3 regions of the Ruegeria sp. BG6 genome follow, and region 3 is predicted to be linked to each of the others. Evidence: riboswitches for the same ligand, from Rfam matches in the RefSeq annotation. Region 3 holds a riboswitch; each other region holds the start of a gene.
The links. Region 3 has a riboswitch for cobalamin ahead of ACR0JW_RS19490 (DUF4198 domain-containing protein). Riboswitches for the same ligand answer to the same signal wherever they lie in the genome.

Region 1: another riboswitch for cobalamin. It lies ahead of ACR0JW_RS09890 (hypothetical protein); the one in region 3 lies ahead of ACR0JW_RS19490 (DUF4198 domain-containing protein).
Region 2: another riboswitch for cobalamin. It lies ahead of ACR0JW_RS12590 (DUF1636 family protein); the one in region 3 lies ahead of ACR0JW_RS19490 (DUF4198 domain-containing protein).

Annotation. Positions count from the first base shown of each region.
Region 1 covers NZ_JBQFTB010000004.1:140,640-147,453, reverse strand. The annotation lists gene ACR0JW_RS09900 (DNA polymerase III subunit gamma/tau) at 1-166, opposite strand, end outside; gene ACR0JW_RS09895 (phosphatase domain-containing protein) at 337-840, shown strand; gene ACR0JW_RS09890 (hypothetical protein) at 842-1,168, opposite strand; gene ACR0JW_RS09885 (hypothetical protein) at 1,101-1,379, opposite strand; cobalamin riboswitch at 1,337-1,557, opposite strand; gene ACR0JW_RS09880 (alpha/beta fold hydrolase) at 1,723-2,631, shown strand; RNA gene ffs (signal recognition particle sRNA small type) at 2,631-2,729, opposite strand; gene ACR0JW_RS09870 (bifunctional 2',3'-cyclic-nucleotide 2'-phosphodiesterase/3'-nucleotidase) at 2,769-4,649, opposite strand; gene nudC (NAD(+) diphosphatase) at 4,827-5,810, shown strand; gene ACR0JW_RS09860 (SRPBCC family protein) at 5,849-6,316, shown strand; gene ACR0JW_RS09855 (GNAT family N-acetyltransferase) at 6,338-6,814, shown strand, end outside.
Region 2 covers NZ_JBQFTB010000006.1:91,281-98,094, reverse strand. The annotation lists gene ACR0JW_RS12595 (Mur ligase family protein) at 1-1,184, shown strand, start outside; cobalamin riboswitch at 1,295-1,497, shown strand; gene ACR0JW_RS12590 (DUF1636 family protein) at 1,599-1,955, shown strand; gene ACR0JW_RS12585 (ABC transporter ATP-binding protein) at 1,952-2,737, shown strand; gene ACR0JW_RS12580 (ABC transporter substrate-binding protein) at 2,756-3,703, shown strand; gene ACR0JW_RS12575 (iron ABC transporter permease) at 3,705-4,712, shown strand; gene tcuB (tricarballylate utilization 4Fe-4S protein TcuB) at 4,767-5,834, opposite strand; gene tcuA (FAD-dependent tricarballylate dehydrogenase TcuA) at 5,824-6,814, opposite strand, start outside.
Region 3 covers NZ_JBQFTB010000013.1:123,534-130,347, forward strand. The annotation lists gene ACR0JW_RS19470 (pyridoxal phosphate-dependent decarboxylase family protein) at 1-703, opposite strand, end outside; gene ACR0JW_RS19475 (fumarylacetoacetate hydrolase family protein) at 914-1,612, shown strand; gene ACR0JW_RS19480 (winged helix-turn-helix domain-containing protein) at 1,616-2,830, opposite strand; gene ACR0JW_RS19485 (LacI family DNA-binding transcriptional regulator) at 2,835-3,860, opposite strand; cobalamin riboswitch at 4,218-4,417, shown strand; gene ACR0JW_RS19490 (DUF4198 domain-containing protein) at 4,547-5,332, shown strand; gene cbiM (cobalt transporter CbiM) at 5,339-5,950, shown strand; gene ACR0JW_RS19500 (cobalt ABC transporter permease) at 5,947-6,528, shown strand; gene cbiQ (cobalt ECF transporter T component CbiQ) at 6,528-6,814, shown strand, end outside.

The DNA of each region.
Region 1 (6,814 bases), on a different contig from region 3:
CGGTGCCGCGGATGCCGGTCATGATGAAGGCCTGCGCGATCCGGTCTGCCTCGAACGCGTTTTTCAGGGTGCGCACCATGGCATCCTGACCAACCAGGTCGGCAAAGGTTTCCGGGCGGTATTTGCGGGCAAGAACCTGATAAGCGGGGCTTGGCGTGTCGGTCATTTCTGCTCTGTCGGATTCGTATCAGAAGTGCAGCGTAGAGTGCGCCGCCGCCTGCGTCCACAGCCGGTTCGCGAAATTCATTTGGGAATGCTTCGGGATGCGCGTAAAAATGAAGGCGGAAGCATTTTTGACCGGATTCTTGTGCGTAACGATTAAGGAGGGCGCGTTGCATGTCTCAGATGATTATTCATGCGCTGCAGGTCGGAGGAGGTACTCTGGCCCTGACATCAATGCCAGGGCGTGGGGGTAATTATGCCCAGGACCTGAATGCGATTTCCGATTGGAAGCCCGGTCTTGTCATTTCAATGACGACCGAAGTCGAGATGCTGCAGGACGGCGCGCGTGACTTCGGAACCGACATTCAGGCGCGCGCCTGCCGCTGGGTCCATCTGCCGGTCGAAGATTTCGGTGCACCCCCCGACGCCGTGACCGCGCGCTGGCCCGATGTAAGCGCGGCCGTCCGCCATGCCCTGTCAGGGGGCGGGCGCATTCTGGTGCATTGCCGGGGCGGCTGTGGCCGGTCCGGAATGGTGGTGTTGCGCCTGATGGTCGAATGTGGCGAGCAACCGGGTGCAGCCCTGAAACGGTTGAGGGCGGTGCGGCCCTGTGCGGTTGAAACAGATGCACAACTGGCATGGGCCACGCAATTGATTCCGGCCAGCGCGGACCCGTAGCTTAGGCCGACAAATGTCCGGCCTGGGCCGCCACTTGGCGACCTGCCAGGGCCGAAGCTTCAAGCATGGCGCAGGGCGGGTCCGACAGAATTGCGGACGGCAGCGCACGGAACTCTGCGCAGAACATCATGTCTGCATAATCCTCCAACCTGTCGCCCGGAGTTTCCTCATTCGTTCCGCAAAACACCCGGATTTTGTCTGGCCGCGCGTGGAACCGGGCCATGCACCCTTCGGGGCAATGGGCAAGCTCGCTGCTGCCTTCAATGGCGAATTGCGGGGTTGCGGCCGGGCCGGCGCTTGCCACGGCGCGCGTCAGAGCCCGCGCCATTTGCGCCAGTGCCGGACAGGGTTTGCCGGTGCGCTGGCACACAGTGGCAGAAAATTCGTGTGTCCTTGTCTTCCAGATCATAATGCGCCCTCCGCGCGCGGCGCGGGGCAAGGATCAGGTGTGACGGGGCTATGCCATCAGGACCTGCCCGGACACCCCGCCCGAGTTTCGGTTTCAGTATCGATGGCAGGTCTCCTGACTTGCGGGTCATCGCTTTGCCGACCTTCCCAGCCTTTCGGCCAGTGGTGTTTCGGCATTGCTCACCGCTTACAGTTGCGGGGGCAGTCTCGGCCTTGGTTCCTTCCGGCAATGCCAGACAGAACCGCACCGTGTTCCCTTTTCATCCCGGCCCCTTAAAGGGCGCGGAAACCATCTCCTCATCGCTAGCGGTTGCCGGGTCCCCGAGTCAAGCGCATTGCGCGGGCCGAGGCATTTGGTCCGATGCGTGGTCGGGAAAGCGGACGTTTGGTCATGTTTGCACCGGGTTGACTTGAGCGGGCGACTGGCCTGACAGATAGGTGAACTGAACTGTTCAGTTGAGAGCGGAGCATGATATGTTGGACATACAGGAACAGGTCTTGACCGAAGACATACGATTTCCCTCCGGGACGGCTATGCTGTCGGGTCGCCTGTACCTGCCTGTTGCAGCGCCTGATATCGTAGTTGTTCTGAACAGCGCGACCGGCGTTCCCCAGGACTATTATCAGCATTTTGCCCGGTGGCTGGCGGAAGAGCAGCGCATTGCCTGTCTGACCTATGATTACCGCGATTTCGGAAAATCGTTATCGGGGCGTCTGAAGGATTCGCGTGTCACCATGTCCGATTGGGCGCTGATCGATATTCCCGCGGCCCGGGCCGAGATGCGACGGCGATTCCCAAGTGCGCGGCAGTGGACCATTGGTCATTCGCTGGGGGGTATGCTTGAGCCATTGCAATCGGATGTGGATCAGATCGACCGGATGATTTGTGTGTGTTCAGGCCTGGTTACGTTGTCGGATCATCCCTGGCCCTACAGGGGGCTGGCCGGAATCTTCTGGTACGGGCATGCGCCTTTTGCAGTTCATGTGCTGGGGTATCTGCCCGGCAAGGCCATTGGGTTTGGTTCGGACCTGCCGTCAAAGGTCTACTGGCAATGGCGAAAATGGTGCACCTCGCCGAACAGCTATCTGCCTGAAATTGGCCAAAGCCTGCCCGCAGCGACCTGGCCGCGGGCCGGTGGTCCGGTTGACCTGTTTGCGATTTCGGACGACCAGATGGTGCCTGAAAATGCGGTCTGGAGGCTGGCCGAGCTATACGGCCCGGACGCCAACCGTCATGTGCTTGAGCCAAAGGATTTCGGGCTGAAATCCATTGGCCACATTGGTGTTTTTGCGCGCAAAAACAAAGCGGTCTGGCCGAGGCTGATCGAGTCTGCGGAGCAGCAAGTCCGTTCCGACCGGAAAGATGTGACGATTGCGGGATGAAGTGAGAGGTTGGACATCGACCCAAGCGGGGCTCGTTGTGGCTGCTTCCTTCCGGACCTGACCAGGTTGGCGAGGCGCTCGCCCGCGCCAACCTCTCAATCGTCGATATAGGGAAGTTGCGCCAGGAAGACAACCCGTCAGAGTGACAGTCTGATCCGCAGAAAGCCTTCCGGGTCATGCCCCAGCGCATGCGGATCGTATGCGTCCAGTTCGGAAAGATGCGCCCTTGCTCCCGGCCCGGTTTTCAGAATCGAAGCGTGGCCGGGAAGCCGGATAAGGCTGAAGGGGAAGGGCGCAGATTGCATCGGGTCGCCCGGTAATCCCCCCGAAAGATAGTCGCGCAGGACGTCCCTGATGGGTAAGGTCGGCAGATCGATCTGCCGGGCCTGATGCGCAACTGGGAAGTGTCCGCCGCCGCTGGCCCGGTAACTGTTCAGGGCCACAACGAATTTCTGGGTGGGTTCAACAGGGATTCCACCGCAGCAAATCTCGCGGACACGGTTTGCAGCGGGATTGACCAGCATACCGTGAGAATCAAAACGCGCCGGCTGGGAAAGATCGATCCGATAGGTCAGGCCGAACAGCACATCGAAGTTATGCCCGGCCCGTGTTTCATCGGTCAGAGTGCGGACAGCTCCTGCATCCACCTGATTGAAAATGCCCGCCGACATTTCAAGCCAGTCACGGACCATGTCGCCGGTGACAAGCACGGCGCGCAGTTCATTCGGAAAAGAATGAAGATCCGAAACATTGCGCAAACGAACATTTCCGGGCGGTACATCCGTGTAGGAACGCGGTCCCGCGCGGCCTCCGAACTTGCAGGGCGAAACAGCGGAAAACAGTGGAAGCCCCCGCAGGTCTTCGTCCAGATGGAGGTTCAATGCCGCTGCCTGGGCGCTGGCGACCAGCGCGAGGCCCCGATCTGGTGCGCAAAAGCTGAAATAGCTGTGCAGGCTTTGACCGGTGTGGCCCACGGGTCTTGAGGCCAGTGCACGGGTTTCTTCGTGGCCGTAGCTGAACAGCCGCCGCATTCCGGGGTCTTCGGAAATTGCTGCGTCCCGAAGCGGGGCAATAACAGGCAGCAACTGAATCTGCTGCCCGACAACCTTCCATCGCCCGGCAGAGGTTTTCTGCACATGCAGGTCGATGATGCCAAGATGCGTCCCGGCGACGCCCGGCATGACAACCGGTTTGCCATGTACATGCCCCCGGGTTGCGTCTGTATGATCCAGCCCTTCGTGATCCTTGCCGGGAAGTGTGAGATGCGTATGGCCTGCAACAATGGCGTCGATCCCGTCGATCGCGGCCAACGGTATGACGGCGTTCTCCAATCCGCGCGCGGGTTCCGAAGGTCCAAAGCCCGAATGCGCCAGGGCGATAATCACATCGCTGCCGTCCGTGCGCAGGGCCTCGACCGTCTTTTGCGCGGCCTCCAGAATATCTTCGAACACCACCACATCCTGAACCCGGTGCGCATTCCATTGCGCCGTTTGCGGCGGCAGGATCGACAAAAGACCCAGACGAAACGGGGTTTCGACGCCGTCAACCAGAAGAGAGCGTTCTAGTATTGCGCGGTCATTCCATTTGGCCCCGGTGGTCAATTGCCGGGCATTGCTGCAAATCACCGGGCACGGTGCGCCGTCCAGAACACGATTCAGCGTCGGCAGGCCAAAGTCGAAATCATGGTTGCCCAGTCCGATTGCGTCATAGCCAAGTTCCCGGAAGGCCTGCATCAACACGTGGTTGTCATCAGTCTGCTCTGCCGCCCAATCGCCAAACGGTGTTCCCTGAAGGGCATCTCCGTTGTCGAACAGGAATACCAGTGCTCCGTCTTTCTGCGCTTCTTCTCTGGCAGCGCGGATCAGGCTGGCCGTTCGGGTGAAGCCCCGCGCCGGATCCGGTTCATCGGCGTGATAGTCGAACCCTGTCAGATTCATGTGCAGATCGGTCGTGGCCAAAATCCGAATGCGACCGGCTGAAATATGTTGGCTCTGAGATGAAACAGTGGTCGGGTGCAATTTTCTACTTTGGGCAATTCAATCTAAGCCATGTTCACTAAAAGAATGAGTAAGTGCAAATAACTTGGCGCCGGTGGGACCATTCAGCGGCATTGCCACGTCCCGGTGTTCATGAATTGGCATTGCAACAACTCGGCAGTCGTGGCAGCCCTGTGCGCAACACACTGAGGATATTAAATGAAAAACGCGGAGACAGTGACATTTGGCGGCTCGGGCCTGGATCGCGCAGCGCATCTCCGGGGAGATTCGGACAGGCTGGAACAGATGAAAACTGATCCACGCGCCGAATGCCTGCTGGTCTGGCGTGGCAAGATATTGGTGCAGGGCGAAGATCTGGACCGGCTTGGATTGGTTGCGATGGCACATAGCCTGGTGCGCGAAGGTCCCGGAGGGGTTGTGGAAGCCCCGGTATTTCTGGGCCTTCGTGAAGACGATGCACCGATTTTTGCGGCGGATATATCGGACTGGTCGGCGGATGGGCAGGATTTGTCGGATATCGGTGCTTTTGTAGACCGGTCCGAGCAGCAGCATCCGGACCTGCCGGACGGGTACGTGTTTGCCGAATTGCGCCGGATCATGACGCGGCTGAGCGCCCGCGATGCCGAGCTTGCAGCAGCGGCCAAGGCCGTGATCGGCTGGCATGAAACGCACCGGTTCTGTGCGCGTTGCGGGGCTGCCAGTGAAATTGCACAGGCGGGGTGGCAGCGCAGCTGCCCCACTTGTGGCGGGCAGCATTTTCCGCGCACCGACCCTGTGGTGATCATGCTGATTACCCATGGAAACTCGGTCCTGATGGGCCGGTCTCCGGGTTGGCCCGAAGGCATGTACTCGCTGCTTGCGGGATTTGTCGAACCGGGTGAAACGCTGGAAGCCGCCGTGCGGCGCGAAGTAATGGAAGAGGCAGGCGTGCCGGTTGGTGCCGTTCACTATCTGGCCAGCCAGCCGTGGCCGTTTCCGGCCTCGTTGATGTTCGGCTGCGCGGGTGAGGCCCTGTCCCGCGAACTCAGGATTGATCCGGTCGAGATCGAAGACGCGATGTGGGTCAGCAAATCGGAAATGATGCGCGCCTTTGCCGGAGAACATCCGGTCTTGTTGCCGGCCCGAAAAGGCGCCATTGCGCATTTTCTGCTGCAAAACTGGCTTGCAGACACTCTGGACTGACGAGACACTGAACGAAAGCAAAGGCACCGAGGGCGGACATGCAGTTTTCAGCGCGCGAAGATATCGAGGCCCCGATTGATGCGGTTTTCGACATGGTCGCGGATTTTGAGCGGTTCGAGCGGATGGCCATGCGCCGGGGTGTCGAAGTACGGCGACTGAACGAACAGGCCCCGATAACAACTGGTGCCACATGGCTGACGGATTTCAATCTGCGCGGAAAACCGCGTCGGGTCGAAATACAGATGACCGATTGCGATACCCCGTCCCGCATGTGCTTTGAGATGTCCAGCAAAGGTATGAAAGGGGTGACATCGGTTGACTTTCTTGCCCTGTCACAACGCAAAACCCGGCTGAGTGTCGAAATGTCGCTTGCTGCGAAGTCACTACCGGCCCGCCTGTTGCTTCAGTCTCTGAAGCTGGGACAATCGCGGTTCCGCCGACAGTTTCAGATTCGCCTGAGCGAATTTGCCCGTGAATTGGAAGAGCGGCATGCACACGGTGTATGACGGAAAACTTGCAGGTATAAATTGAGCGGTCACTCCATTCGCCCGGCCGTTGCGGACGATGCCGAGGGGTTGGCCGTCGTTCTGAAGGCCCTTGTTCTTGCCGGACAACGCAGCAAACCATCGGATGCGGCCTTTGCGCTGTCGCATTATCTTTGCCACCCTCAGCAGATCCGGTGTTCGGTCGCCATCGACCCCCGGGGAACAGTATTGGGGTTCCAGTCTTTGAAGCTTGCAACTGCAGGCAATCCGTACAAGGTCGCTGAGGGGCTGGGCATTATTGGCACGCATATCAACCCGTCATCGGCCCGGCAGGGAATCGGACGGGACTTATTCAGATCCACTTTGCGGGCTGCGCAGGAAGTCGGCTTGCCTGCGATAGATGCCACCATTGGGGAAACCAATGTCGGGGGGTTGTCCTACTATGGTGCAATGGGCTTCACCGAATACCGCAGGTTGCCCGGCGCGATTTCGAAGTCGTTCACTCTGTCAGACTGCCAG
Region 2 (6,814 bases), on a different contig from region 3:
TCGAGTGGGACGCCTTGCACAACATCCCCGTCGCCTTCATCACCGGAACCAATGGCAAGACCACAACGACCCGGCTGCTTGAGGCGATCGCCCGGGCGGCGGGCAAGGTTGCCGGGCTGACCTCGACCGAGTTTGTCCGCGTCGGCGACGACATCCTCGACCGTGGTGATTATTCCGGCCCCGGCGGAGCGCGCATGCTGCTGCGCGACCGGCGGCTTGAAGTCGCCTGTCTGGAGGTTGCCCGTGGTGGAATCCTGCGCCGGGGTCTTCCAACCCATGCGGCCTCGGCTGCGGCTGTCACAAATGTCGCCAATGATCATCTGGGGCAGTACGGCGTCAACACGGTTCCGGAGTTGGCGCAGGCCAAGTTCGCCGTGCACCGCACCCTTAAGAAAGATGGCGTTCTGGCCCTGAACGCGGATGACGCGTATGTCCGGGATGAGGCACTGAACACGTCCTGCAGGATCTGGTGGTTCTCGCTGGACCAGAAAAACGCACTGATCCAACAATCCCGCGAGCAAGGACATTGTTGTGCCTTCCTGCGGGACGAGATGATTGTGTTCTTCGATGGCTCCACGGAACAACCGGTGATTTCGGTTCACGATATACCGCTCGCCATGGGTGGGGCTGCCAGGTACAATATTCTCAACGCAATGACTGCGCTGTGTCTGGCCCGCGCACTCGATATCCCGATGCAGGCCATTCGCGCCGGATTGTCCGGGTTCAAGCCAGACGCCAAAGATAATCCTGGCCGGTGCAACGAGTTTTCACATAACGGCGCCCGCGTCTTTGTCGATTTTGCGCATAACCCGCATTCGGTCGCAGCGGTGTGCGAGGCTTTGTCCGGACTTCCGGCCAAGCGCCGCTTCATACTGCTAAGCCATGCCGGGGACCGGTCAGATCAGGACATCATCGATGTCACGCAAACGGCCTTGCGGTTCCAGCCGGATGTGATCGTCGCCGCCGAGCTTGAGGGCTATCTGCGGGGACGCAACCTTGGTGAGATTCCAAAGCTGATTAAGCAGGCGGCAATGAACAACGGTCTTCGGGATGAGCAGATCCTGAGCGCGCCTTCCCCGACCGAGGCGAGCAGGACAATACTGGATCAGATCGAACCGGGCGATCTTGCCCTGTTGCTGGTCCTGTCCGAGCGCGAGCAAGTCTTAAAATTGCTGGAAAACTGAACCCCTACGCTGAATCCGAGGACCTCGGGCGGTGAAACTCGAGCACCGCCCTGCCCAGCCCATCCGATTGTCCTGCCAATAATTCTGTATTGACGCATGCCCGGGTCTGAGGCACTTAGCTAGAAGATGGTTCCCGAAGGAAGACCCGAGGGATGAAAAGGGAATACGGTGCGGCCCTGAAGGCCAAGTCCGTAACTGCCCCCGCAACTGTAAGCGGTGAGCGACGCCAAACACCCACTGGCCGAATGGGCCGGGAAGGAAGGCCAAGCAAGGACCCGCGAGTCAGGAGACCTGCCATCAGTGTTCAACCAACCCAGGGCGGGGCGCCCTGGAAGGAGGCTTAGATGGCACGTCAGTCACGTGTTTACATGATCAGCACCTTCTGTCCGCGCTTGGCAACAAGTGGAGCGGACCATGTCAGACGCCACTGATCATATTCTTCTGATCTGTTCGACATGCAACGGTGATTTGTCTGCGGACAAAATACGCTCTTCTTTGTCAGATGCGCTACCTTCCCGGTTTGCCATTCGCTCGGTCGATTGCATGGCCGGGTGCGCGCGGCCGACAACCGTAGGGTTTCAGGCCACCGGCAAAGCCCAATACCTGTTCGGTGACATCCGGACCCCGCATGACATCGCGGCCTTGGCCGAATTCGCGTTGCAATATCAGAACAGTGCCGATGGATGGACCTGCGCGTCCGACAGGCCGAGCGCTCTTTTTGGCAAAACCCTTTCCCGTTTGCCCCGAATGATTTTGGAGGAGCCTTCATGACGACCTCTGCATTTCTTGCCGTGCGTGACGTCGAATACTATGCGCTGAATGGTGATGTTCTGCTGCAAGCAGCGTCTTTCGAACTGGAAGAAGGCGCAATCCTTGCAATTGCCGGACCGAACGGGGCCGGGAAGACGACGCTTCTGAACCTGTTGTGCGGCACGGCCGAACTGGTGCTGGGCGACGTTTTGATCAATGGGCGCAGCCTGAAACACACGCCCGCCAACCAGCGCGCCCGAATGATCGCTGTTGTCAGCCAGCACGAACTGCCGGATAGCAGACTATCTTTGCGGGAATATGTGGCCTTGGGGCAAATCCCGATCCGGGCTGACCGGTCGAAAGAGGGCCACGCCGCCGAACTGGACAGGGTTTTGAACCTGACAGGTCTGTGTGATCTGGCGGACAAACGAATGGGCGTACTTTCCGGGGGTGAACGTCAACGTGCGCATATCGCACGCGCGCTGGCACAGAACCCTTCGCTTTTGTTTCTGGACGAACCGACAAACCATCTGGACCCCGACGCCAAGGGGCGGATGCTGTCGCTGGTTGCCGAGTTGGGCATCACGGTGGTCATGATCGTCCACGACCTCGTCATGATCCCCGAATTCGCCACCCATGTGGCCATGATGAAATCCGCGCGGCTCACGGGCTTTGGTCCCGTGGCCGATGTGCTGACCTCGGACCAGGTCCGGGAAACCTTTGGCGTCGACTACCTGTACTTTCACCATGAGGGCCGCGTGATTCCGGCGCTGGATATCCGAAAAACCTCGGTCTCAAACTAACCCTAGGAGCATCTTTGAATGAAACAGATCTGGTCGGTGGTCCTGACCACAGCCCTGGCAGGCGGTGCGTCGGCACAAGAAATTGCCGTCGACAATTGCGGCAAGCCGCTGGTTTTTGAAACTGCACCCGAGCGGATTGTCGTGCACGATATGAACATGACCGACATGGCCTTTGCGCTGGGTCTGCAGGACAAGATCGTCGGGCTGACCGGCATCACCGGATGGTACAAGACCAGCCCGGAATTCGATACGCTGCGCGGCGACATTCCCGAGCTTGCGCCCAAATACCCAACGGTCGAGAACCTTGTGGCCGTCGAACCCGACATGTTCTTCGCGGGCTGGTATTACGGGATGAAGCCGGGCGGAGACGTGACTCCTGACACGCTGGAACCCTTTGGCATCAAGACCTTGATCCTGTCCGAAAGCTGCGTGCATCTGGACAAGGACCGCCCCGAAGCCAGCATGAACCTGCTGTTTGATGACGTTCTGCGCCTGGGCCAGGTCATGCAGGTCGAAGACAAGGCGAAGGAACTGGTTGATGGTTGGAAAGAAGAACTGACCGAGATCGAAACCCGGACCGCCGATCTGCCCAAACCGCGCGTTTTCCTTCTAGATGGTCCCGCTGATGCGCCCTTCACCGCGGGCAAGTTTGCCATTCCCGATGCGATGATTTCCGCAGCGGGCGGTGAAAACGTGACCCATGACATGGATACAAGCTGGGGCCGCACCTCGTGGGAAACGGTGGCGGCCGCCAACCCCGAATTTCTGGTGCTGCTGGATTACCAGACCGGCAACGGCGCCGAGGATACCTTCAAATTTCTGCAGGAGCATCCGGTGATGTCCCAGACCGATGCCGTCAAGAATGAAGCCTGGATTGGCCTGCGGTACGAGGAACTGACCCCGGGACCGGCAAATATCGAGGCGATCCTGAAAATGGCGCAGGCCATGCATCCGGATCTCAACTGATATGGGCCGACTTGGCCTGACACTCCTGCTGGGGGCGGTCGTTCTGGCCGCCCTTTTGCTGATCTCAACCATCTACGGCACCACATCCATTCCGGTTTCCGACACGTTCACCGCTGTCTTGCTGGGAACAGGTCTGAGTGACGGGGACATGTCGCCGTTGCACCGGATCGTGTTTGATTTGCGCCTGCCGCGCGCCCTGTTCGCGGCCGTAATCGGCGCCGGGTTGGGCATCGTCGGCGTGGTCCTGCAAACCACAACGCGCAACGATCTTGCTGATCCGTTCCTGTTCGGCCTGTCCTCGGGTGCGGCGGCCGGCGCCGTGTTCGTGATCACCGTGACAGGCGACGTGCTGGGCTTCTGGACCCTGCCGTTGGCCGCGTTCTGCGGCGGGCTTGTGGCTTCGGGCATCGTGCTGGCGCTGGTTCACGGTTTACGCACAAGCGCGCCCGAAAAACTGATCCTGGCAGGTCTTGCGGTTTCGTTCCTGTTCTCGGCCATCACCAACTACCTGATTTTTGCAGGCGACAGCCGCGCCGCGCATTCCGTGATTTTCTGGATGCTGGGCGGTCTGGGCCTGGCCCGCTGGGAGACGTTTCCGCTGGTCTGCGCAGGCCTGCTTCTGATCCTGAGCTTTTCTCTCTACCGCAGCCGCTGGCTAGACGCGTTGCTGACCGGCGATCTTACTGCCTCAACCCTCGGCGTACCCGTGCGCGGACTGCGGTTCAGCATGTTCTTTGTTGCGGCGCTGGCAACGGCGGTGTTCGTCTCGGTCGCTGGTGTCATCGGTTTCGTCGGTCTGATGGTCCCTCACATCGCCCGCGGAATCGCGGGGCCGCTGCATGGCCATCTGCTGCCGACCGCAGCTCTCGTCGGCGCGGCATTGCTGACGGGCTCGGATATTATCAGCCGTTTGTTGCTGGCCCCGCAGGAATTGCCTGTCGGGATCGTGACAACCTCAATCGGATCGGCGTTCGTGTTCCTGCTCCTGTTCAGGACCAGAGCCCGCTGACCGGACCCTTTCCACCTTCCACCCAGGACGCAAGCAGCGGCTGGTGCGAACCATTTATGTGCCGCGCTTCCTCTGTGCATCTCTGACAAGTGCGGCGAGGCGATAGAACCCATGTGCCATCTTGGTATAGGGCATCAGCAGGAAGAAGGTCAGAACCGATCCCAGATGGATGGCCAGAAGTGCGGGCATCACTGTGGTCGAGCCGAGCACGTAGAGGACAAGGCCGCTGAGGCCAACAAACCCCAGCAGCAGGATAAAGCCCATTTCTCCGTCCCACGCGGAGGTGTCGCCAAGGTCACGATCCGATTTCTGCTTCAACATGACCATGCCGCCACAGCCGATGGTCAACAGGATACCGCCTGAGACGCCAAGCAGCTTGGGTAATGACCAGAATCCGTAGGGTGCATGCAGGCCAAAGCCATAATGCATCGCTGTCGCAACCGAGGTTGAGGCAAAGCAAAGCAGGAACCCATACATGATCGCCTGATGCACGTGTCGGCGGGCGTGGCTGAACCGGTCTTCATCTTCGAAATTGCAGCCTTCGCCGTGGCCGGCGGCAAGATCCTGCATCGTCCCGGCGCGTTTGAACGCCGCTTTCAGATCGGCCCATTGGACTGACTTTCCGTCAACCGCACGCCAATAGCGGCGCAAGCTGATGGCGATGCTGAACAGCGGCAGCAGAAAGGCGGGCATAAAGATCGCCACCATCGCATTGTGGGAAAGAACCGCATAGAAACCTTCGCCGCCAGAAGACCCGATTGCCCGGATCGCCCAAAACAGCGCGGCAAAACCGAGGACCAGCGCAAGCGCAATTGCCCCTCCTTGGGTGTGGAAGCGACGCGCCAAAGGCTGGGGCCAGGCGAAGCTTTCCCAACTGTCCCGGCGCACTTCGGCCAAAGCAGCAGGCAGGTTCAGATCAAACTCGTGCGGGGCGGTGTACTGGCAGGCATAATAGCAACCCCTGCAATTGTGACAGAGGTTGGCAAGTTGTGTGATGTCGCCATCCGAGAACGCGTGCTCGGCGTGCAATGACGGGAAAACCGAGCAGTAACCCTCGCAATACCGGCAGGCATTGCAAATCTCGGCCTGACGGCGGGCTTCCTGTATCAGTTCAGTTTGCATAAGCGGCGGCCTCACGTCCTGCGATACGTCCGAAAACCGTTCCAATGGTCATGCCGAACCCGGCCAGATACCCCTGCCCCAGGATCGAGCCGGCCATGGTTTCCCCGGCCGCCCAAAGGTTCCTGATCTTGCCGTTAGGGGTCGAACACTGTGCCGTCTCGTCGACCTTGAGCCCCAGATAGGTGAAGGTCACACCGGTGCGCAGCGAGTAGCCATAGAACGGCGGTTCCGAGATTGGGCGGGCCCAGTTTGTCTTTGGTGGTGTCAGGCCGGATGTGGAAACTCCGTCCAGCTCGGTTGGATGGAAGCCGCTGACGTCGCCACAGGCGGCATTGAATTCGGCGACCGTTGCCTTCAGCTTTCCGGCAGGCAAGTCCATTATGTCGGCCAGTTCATCCAGAGTATCAGCCTGAAGCGGCGGGAAAACAGACGGCATGAACAGGTTCAGCGATTTGGCGTCGATGATCACGTAGCCCACCTGTTCCGGCTGAGCTGCCACCAGACGACCCCAGATCGCGTAACGCTTGGGCCAGACATCCTCGCCCTCGTCATAGAACCGCTCGGCGTTCTTGTTCACGACGATGGAGAACGGCACGCAGTCAAGACGGGTGACAATGCCACCGTCAAACTTGGGCGCGCGTCCGTCGATCGCAACGGCGTGGCATTGGGTCGGGTCGCCGACATTCTCGACACCCTGATCCAACAGATCGGCCAGCACCACACCGCGATTATAGGGCGTTCCACGGATCAGGAAGTTTTGCGCCGCCGGTCCCCAGGCACGGGTCAGCCAATCGGTGTCGGCCTGAAACCCGCCCGAGGCGACAATGACGGCCTTCGGTGCGATGCGGTGGGACTGCCCCTCGTGGGTATAGTCGACCCATTCGACCCTGTCGCCATTCAGTTCCAGATGGGTGACGGCAGCCTCGTACAGCACTTCAACGCCCAGCCCTGCCGCTGTTCTGTAATACGCATTAACCAGA
Region 3 (6,814 bases):
CGCACAAAATGACGCCCGCAGGCTGCAAACCAGAGTCTAAATCTGCCTGAATGGCCGCTTCCAGCGCGTCGGGATCCATTCCGCGCCAGTCGCCCTTGATGGGAACACGCACCAAGTTGTCTTCGCCAATTCCGGCAACCCAGATGGCCCTGTCGATTGAGGTGTGAACCTCGGATGAACAATAGATGCGCAGGGGTTTCTGCGCGAACAGCCCCTGTTTGTTGCCCTGCCAGGCCAGTGCCTTTTCCCGCATCGTCAACACGGCGGCCAGCGTCGCCGACGAGGCCGAGTCCTGAATCACACCGGCGAATCCGTCCGGCAAATCCAAAGCCTGCCGCAACCAATCCATCATCCGGGTTTCCATCTCGGTCGCGGCAGGCGAGGTTTGCCACAACATGCATTGCGGTGCGATGGCGCTGGCCAGAAACTCACCCAGAACCGACGGGGCCGAGGCGTTCGAATTGAAATAGGCAAAGAACCGGGGGTGCTGCCAATGGGTGATGCCGGGCAATACGATCTGCTCAAAATCCCGGAAGATGTCTTCCATGGGCTGGGCGGTTTCGGGCGGTTCAGACGGTAACGCATTCAAGACCTCACCCGGTTCGCACCGTGCCCGGACGGGCCTGTCGCCAACGGTTTCGTGATAGTTCTGCGTCCAGTCAGCGACTTTTCGGCCCCATTCCGCGAATTCGTTCCACTGCATGCTGTTCCCCGTGTTTCCGCCTGATCCGGGATGTCCCGGGTGTTTGAATTTCCGGGGCAGTGAGAGTTATCCGGAGCGAAAGGTCAATGCGTCTAAGAAACCCGAAGTCTTGAATGTCAGGTCAAAACGGTGTGCATCCCGGTCGCCAACGTCTTGCCAGTGATTGGAAGACACCTAAGATGCCGGCGATGTTTCAAACTGGGGGCTGTCATGCAGGACAAGCTGTTTTCTCTTCCCGAACCTGTTGCGATACCGGTTGTCGGCGAGCAGGCCGAATATCCGGTGGGCCGGATTTTTTGCGTCGGGCGGAACTATGCGGCCCATGCGGCTGAAATGGGAAATACTGTGGACCGCGAGGCGCCGTTCTATTTCACCAAGTCCGCACCCAACGCCATCCTGACCGGGGCGACCGTGCCATATCCGCCGGGTACCGAAAACTATCATCACGAAATGGAACTGGTGATTGCAATCGGTCAGCCGGTGTTCCGCGTCAGTCGCGAGCAGGCTTTGGGCGCGGTGTTTGCCTATGGGTGCGCGCTAGACATGACCCGCCGCGACCTGCAAATCCGTGAACGGAACAAACAGCGCCCGTGGGATCTGGGCAAGGATCTGGAAAACGGTGCCGTTTTTGCGCCGCTGACCCGGTCGGAGAGCTGGTCGCCTGACAAAGACAAGCGCATTCATCTGAGCGTCAACGGTGAAGTCCGGCAGGATGCGACCCTGGACGAACTGATCTGGAAAATAGATGAGATCGTGAGCCATCTTTCAAATTACTATCACCTTCGTCCGGGCGATCTGATCATGACAGGTACCCCGGCCGGTGTCGGTGCGGTCCAGGCCGGTGATGTGATTGATGGCGGAATTGACGGTCTTGAATCGATCCACCTAACCCTGTCACAGGTTGAATAGAGCCTATTTAGGGTCTTTCAGCCAACCGTCGGCAAGCTCAACACGATCAAGGCCGGCAAACCTGCGCACCCGGTCCAGCTCGGCCTCCAGACGGCGGGTGCGCGCCTCTGACCAGCGCAACTTTCGCTCGGGCCAGACGGATTGTACCCGCAATTCGCCGCTATCCCTGTGGGCCTTCATGTCGATCCGGCCGATCAGCCGATCACCTTCGAGCAGGGGGAAGACATAATAGCCGTAGGTTCTTTTGGGCGCGGGCACAAACACTTCTATCCTGTAGTGAAACCCGAACAGGCGTTCGGCGCGGTTTCGATCCCGCAGCATCGGGTCAAACGGGCTGAGCACGCGAATTCTGCCCGGTGGCGCGGGCAGTTCAGGGGCCTCTTCAACCAATCCCGGGCGGGAAAACACTTTCCTTGTACGCCCATCCGCGCAATTGATTTCGACTTCCTCAATTGCGCCGTTTTTCTGGGCCGCGGCGCACCAGTCTTTCGCCTCGGCCGGGCTGACCGTATCCCAGAACGCAGCCAGTTCGCCCGATGTTGCAAACCCCAACCTGTCGAGGGCGGCGTTGCACAACCAGTCCACCGTTCCTTCGGCATCGCATGGTGCATGACCGGGGCACAGATGAGTTTCTATCACCCGTTCCGTCAGGTCGTAGCGTTTCTGAAAGCCATCCCGACCAATGACGGTCAGCGCACCCGAGCGCCACAAGAACTCCAGCGCGGTTTTGGACGGGTGCCAGTCCCACCAGCCGCCCGATCCTTTCTTTTCGTCCTTTCCCACATCGGACGAGGATACCGGACCGTGATCGCGGATGTGCAGCAGAACCGAGGCGAACTGTTGTTCAAATCCATCCCGCCGCCAATTCTTCCAGCGGGCCTTCAACAAATCGGCATCGCGCTGAAAGCGCAGGTGCCAATGCCGGTAGAACTCCATCGGAATGACGGCGGCGTCATGTGTCCAATGTTCGAAAAGCGCCCTGTCCCGTTCATACAGGCGCTTCAGATGTGTGCTGCGATAGGTGGGCCTGCGCGAAAACAGGATCATGTCATGGGCGCGGGCCACGGTGTTGATACTGTCCAGCTGAACAAAACCAAGCCGTCGGATCAGGTCCAGAAGATCCGCGCCCTTTGCGCTGCCCGACGGGGTTTCGGACAGCAAGTGACGATCCATGAACACCGCACGCGCTGTCCGGTTGTCCAGATTCGGCAGTGCCAAGACTCTAACGCCGCTTCAGTGTGTCACCGTAGCTGATTTTCGGCGTCAGGGTCACGCGGGTTTCAATCTCGGCTTCCGGGTCGGCCAGCTGCGCCGCGATGATCCCCGCGGCCTGACGGCCGATTTCCAGCCGGCAGGCATCCATGGTTGCCAGTTTGCGGGGCAGACCTTGCAGCAATTCGACATTGTTGAACCCCGCCAGCCCGATCTGACCAGGGATGTCTATCCCCTGATCCAGCAGGTACAACAGTCCGCCAGCGCCGATCATATCATTGGAATAATACAGAAAATCCAGCTCCGGCGACCGTTCCAGCATCGCCTGCGTCATCTCGCGCCCCTTGGCCAGTGCCGACCCGCCCGAGTAGAACTCGCGATCCTCGATCTCGATCCCGTGTTTGCCCAGAACTTCGGTAAAGCCTTCGAAACGTTTGCGGGCGCGGTGGTCCAAAGGCATCTTGGTCCCCATGAAACCGATATGCTGGTATCCGGCCTTCAGAATGGCCTGCGCCATTTCGCGACCGGCACGGCGGTGCGAAATGCCGACCATCGCATCCACGGGTTTGCCGTCGGTGTCCATGATTTCGACCACCGGAATGCCCGCGGAATCCAGCATTGCCCGGGCCGCTTCCGTGTGTTCCAGCCCTGCGATGATCACGCCCGAAGGCCGCCACGAGAGCATCTCGTAAAGGACCTTTTCCTCTTTTTCCGGCAAATAATCGGTTACGCCGACCACTGGCTGCAATTCGGTGTCTTCCAGAACCTGATTGATGCCGGTCAGGACCTCGGGGAAGACCATGTTGGACAGTGAGGGGATGATGACCGCAACCAGATTGACCCGGCTGGATGCCAGCGCACCAGCAATTTTGTTGGGCACGTATCCCAGCTCTTTCGCGGCGGCCAGAACCCGTGTTCGGGTCGCATCCGATACATCACCCCGATTGCGCAGGACCCTGCTGACCGTCATTTCGGATACCCCCGACGCTTCCGAGACATCGCGAAGGGTGAGCGGGCGTTTTGTTTCTGTGGTCACGAGGCACCTGCACTGTTGTTTTGCCCGATGGTAGCGTGAACACGGCGACAAATACAACAACTCTGCTTCTGCGTCGGACGCTGGGCCGGTCGGACCATTTATGCGTCGGAGGGCCCCTCCATATTTGTAGCGAGTTCAATATAACACACGATCAACGCCCGCAGTTTGGGGCCCAACGAACTCAAGTCCGCGAACTGAACCGACGACTATTGAACGCGGAAAGAGATCTAGGAAAATACACACACGCGCGGTGGCGCGTACCAAACCGCATAGCAAGCGCGGGCATGCAATTCCTGATTTCGCAAATGGCCCATGCAACGCCGCAATCAATTGTTGACCGTGTCTTACATATTCTGGCATGAACGCGCCATGTTCGGTTCCGGGGACATCCTCGGAAGCAATAGGGAATGCAGTGCGGCACATTTCGCCAACTCTGCAACTGCCCCCGCAACTGTAGGCGGCGAGCGCGGCTGATAATGCCACTGGGATATCCCGGGAAGGTTAGTTTAGCGCTTTGACCCGCAAGTCAGGAGACCTGCCGAACATGCGCCCTTGGAAGGGGCGTTCATCATCGGCGACGGGGTGTGCGCCGGATCTGTTTGCCCGATAAGGCAGATGGCTTCGCGTTCCCCATCGTCAAAGTAAATTTGCGCCGGGGAAGGCGCGACGTGAGAAGGACTCGATTCGTGAAAAAACTGCTGGTGGCTGCAACGGCTGCTTTGGCGATGCCTGCATTGGCGCAGGCCCATTTCCTGCTGGAATATACCGACGACACGATGATCGAACGCCCCGGTGACGTTCCGGTCAAACTGGTTTTCTGGCACCCGTTTGAAGCTGGTCACGTGATGACCTTGGAAAAACCGGAAGAATTCTTTGTAATCCACAACGGTGAAAAAACCGATCTGATGGATACGCTGGAAGAAACCACTTTTGAAGGACCGGACAACATTGCCAAAGCGTTCCTGGGTTCAGTGCCGGTGAAACGCTCGGGTGACTATTTGGTGGTTACAGTTCCTGCGCCTTACTACGAAGAATCCGAAGATATCTATATCCAGCAGATCACCAAGGCTTACCTCAACCGCAACGAACTGCCGACCGACTGGGATCAGCCGCAGGGGCTGGCCACCGAGATTCTGCCGCTGAACAAGCCTTACAACATCATCGCCGGGTCAACCTTTACCGGTCGCGTGTTGAGCGAGGGACAGCCCGTCGCCGGCGCAGAAATCGAAATCGAGTACATCGCCGCAGCACCGGACATGACCGGCGCCGGCGCAAAGGATGCCACCGTGTCCCCATTGCCGGGCGGCGCGTTGGTCGCGATTTCGGATGACAACGGATATTTCACTTTTGGTGTGCCAAAAGCCGGGTACTGGGGCTTCGCCGCTTTAGGTGTGGGTCCGGAAACCGAGCATGAAGGCAAAGAGCTGAGCCAGGATGCGGTCATCTGGATCCGCGCCTGGGATCTGGAGTAAGCCTGAATGCACATCGTCGACGGAGCCCTTTCCAACCCTGTCGTGATCGGCGGTGCGGTCGCCGCGGCTGGCGGGATCGCATTGGGCCTGAAATCGCTGGATCTGGATCGCATTCCCACGGCAGGCGTGTTGTCGGCCAGCTTTTTTGTCGCCTCGCTGATCCATGTGCCGATTGGCCCATCGTCTGTGCATTTGATTCTGAACGGTCTGGCCGGGCTTCTGCTCGGCTGGGCCGCCTTTCCGGCCCTTTTTGTCGGCTTGCTGCTGCAGGCCGTGTTCTTTGGTTTCGGCGGATTGACCGTGCTGGGGATCAACACGGTGAATATCGCTCTTCCGGCGGTGTTGACCTGGATGATCTTTGGTCGCCTGATCGCACATGGCTCGCCTGTTCAGGGGGCGATCTGGGGCGGCGTCGGTGGCGCGTTTTCGATCGCCGCCACGACTGCTTTTGTCGCGGTCTCGCTGGCGCTGTCCGGCGATGAGTTCCTGCCCGCTGCCAAGCTTGTCTTTTTCGCCCACATTCCCGTCATGGCTATCGAGGCCGTGCTGACAGGTTTTGCCGTTCTTCTGGCCCGCAAGGTCAAACCGGAACTTTTTGTAAAGGTTGCGTCCACATGAAACAGTTGATCCTTGTTTGTACGCTTGCTCTCGCCCCGCTCCCGGCTCTTGCGCACAAGGTTATAGCGGGCGTTTTTCCGGCAGGCGACGCAATCGAAGGCGAGCTGGGGTTTTCCAATGGCGATATGGCCGCAGACCAGGAAGTCATCGTCTATGGCCCCGACGGCTCTGAACTGGGACGCACAGTAACCGATACGGACGGTTTCTTTCTCTACAGCCCGACCAGAGCTGTGACTCATACATTCAGGGCAGATCTGGGTGCAGGGCACGTCGCCGAAGTTGCCATGCCGGCCGACGAAGTGGCCGAAATCATGGGGGTCGAAGCCGAGCTTTCTGAAACAGCCACGCCGGTTGCATCTGCGGATGGCGCGGCAGCGGTGACTGTGGCCTCGCTCTCGGATGAGGAACGCGCCGCCATCGCCAAAGCGGTGCGCGACGAAACCCGCCCACTGCGGCGCGAGATCGCCGCCTACCGCGAGCACAATGAACTGCAGAACATCTTGGGTGGTATTGGTTATATCATTGGTCTGTTCGGCATCGGCTTTTATCTGGCCGCGCGCAAAAAGATGGCCACCTGATGGCACATGCGCTGGAACCACAGGCCAAAACACTGGCCGAGGCAGGCAGAGCCGCCCATTTCGGGATGATCGGAGACTACGATCCCCGTATGCGCGTCGTTTTGGCCTGCATCTTTGCCATCGTCACGGTTGCCCTCAACAGTATTCCGGCGCTGATCGGCGCTTTGTCCGTCTCGCTTGGCTTACTGGTGATGTCACGCTTGCCAGTCGGCCGGACCCTCAAGCGTATGGCCATGATGGACAGCTTCATCATCTTCATGCTGGTGTTGCTGCCATTCTCAATGCC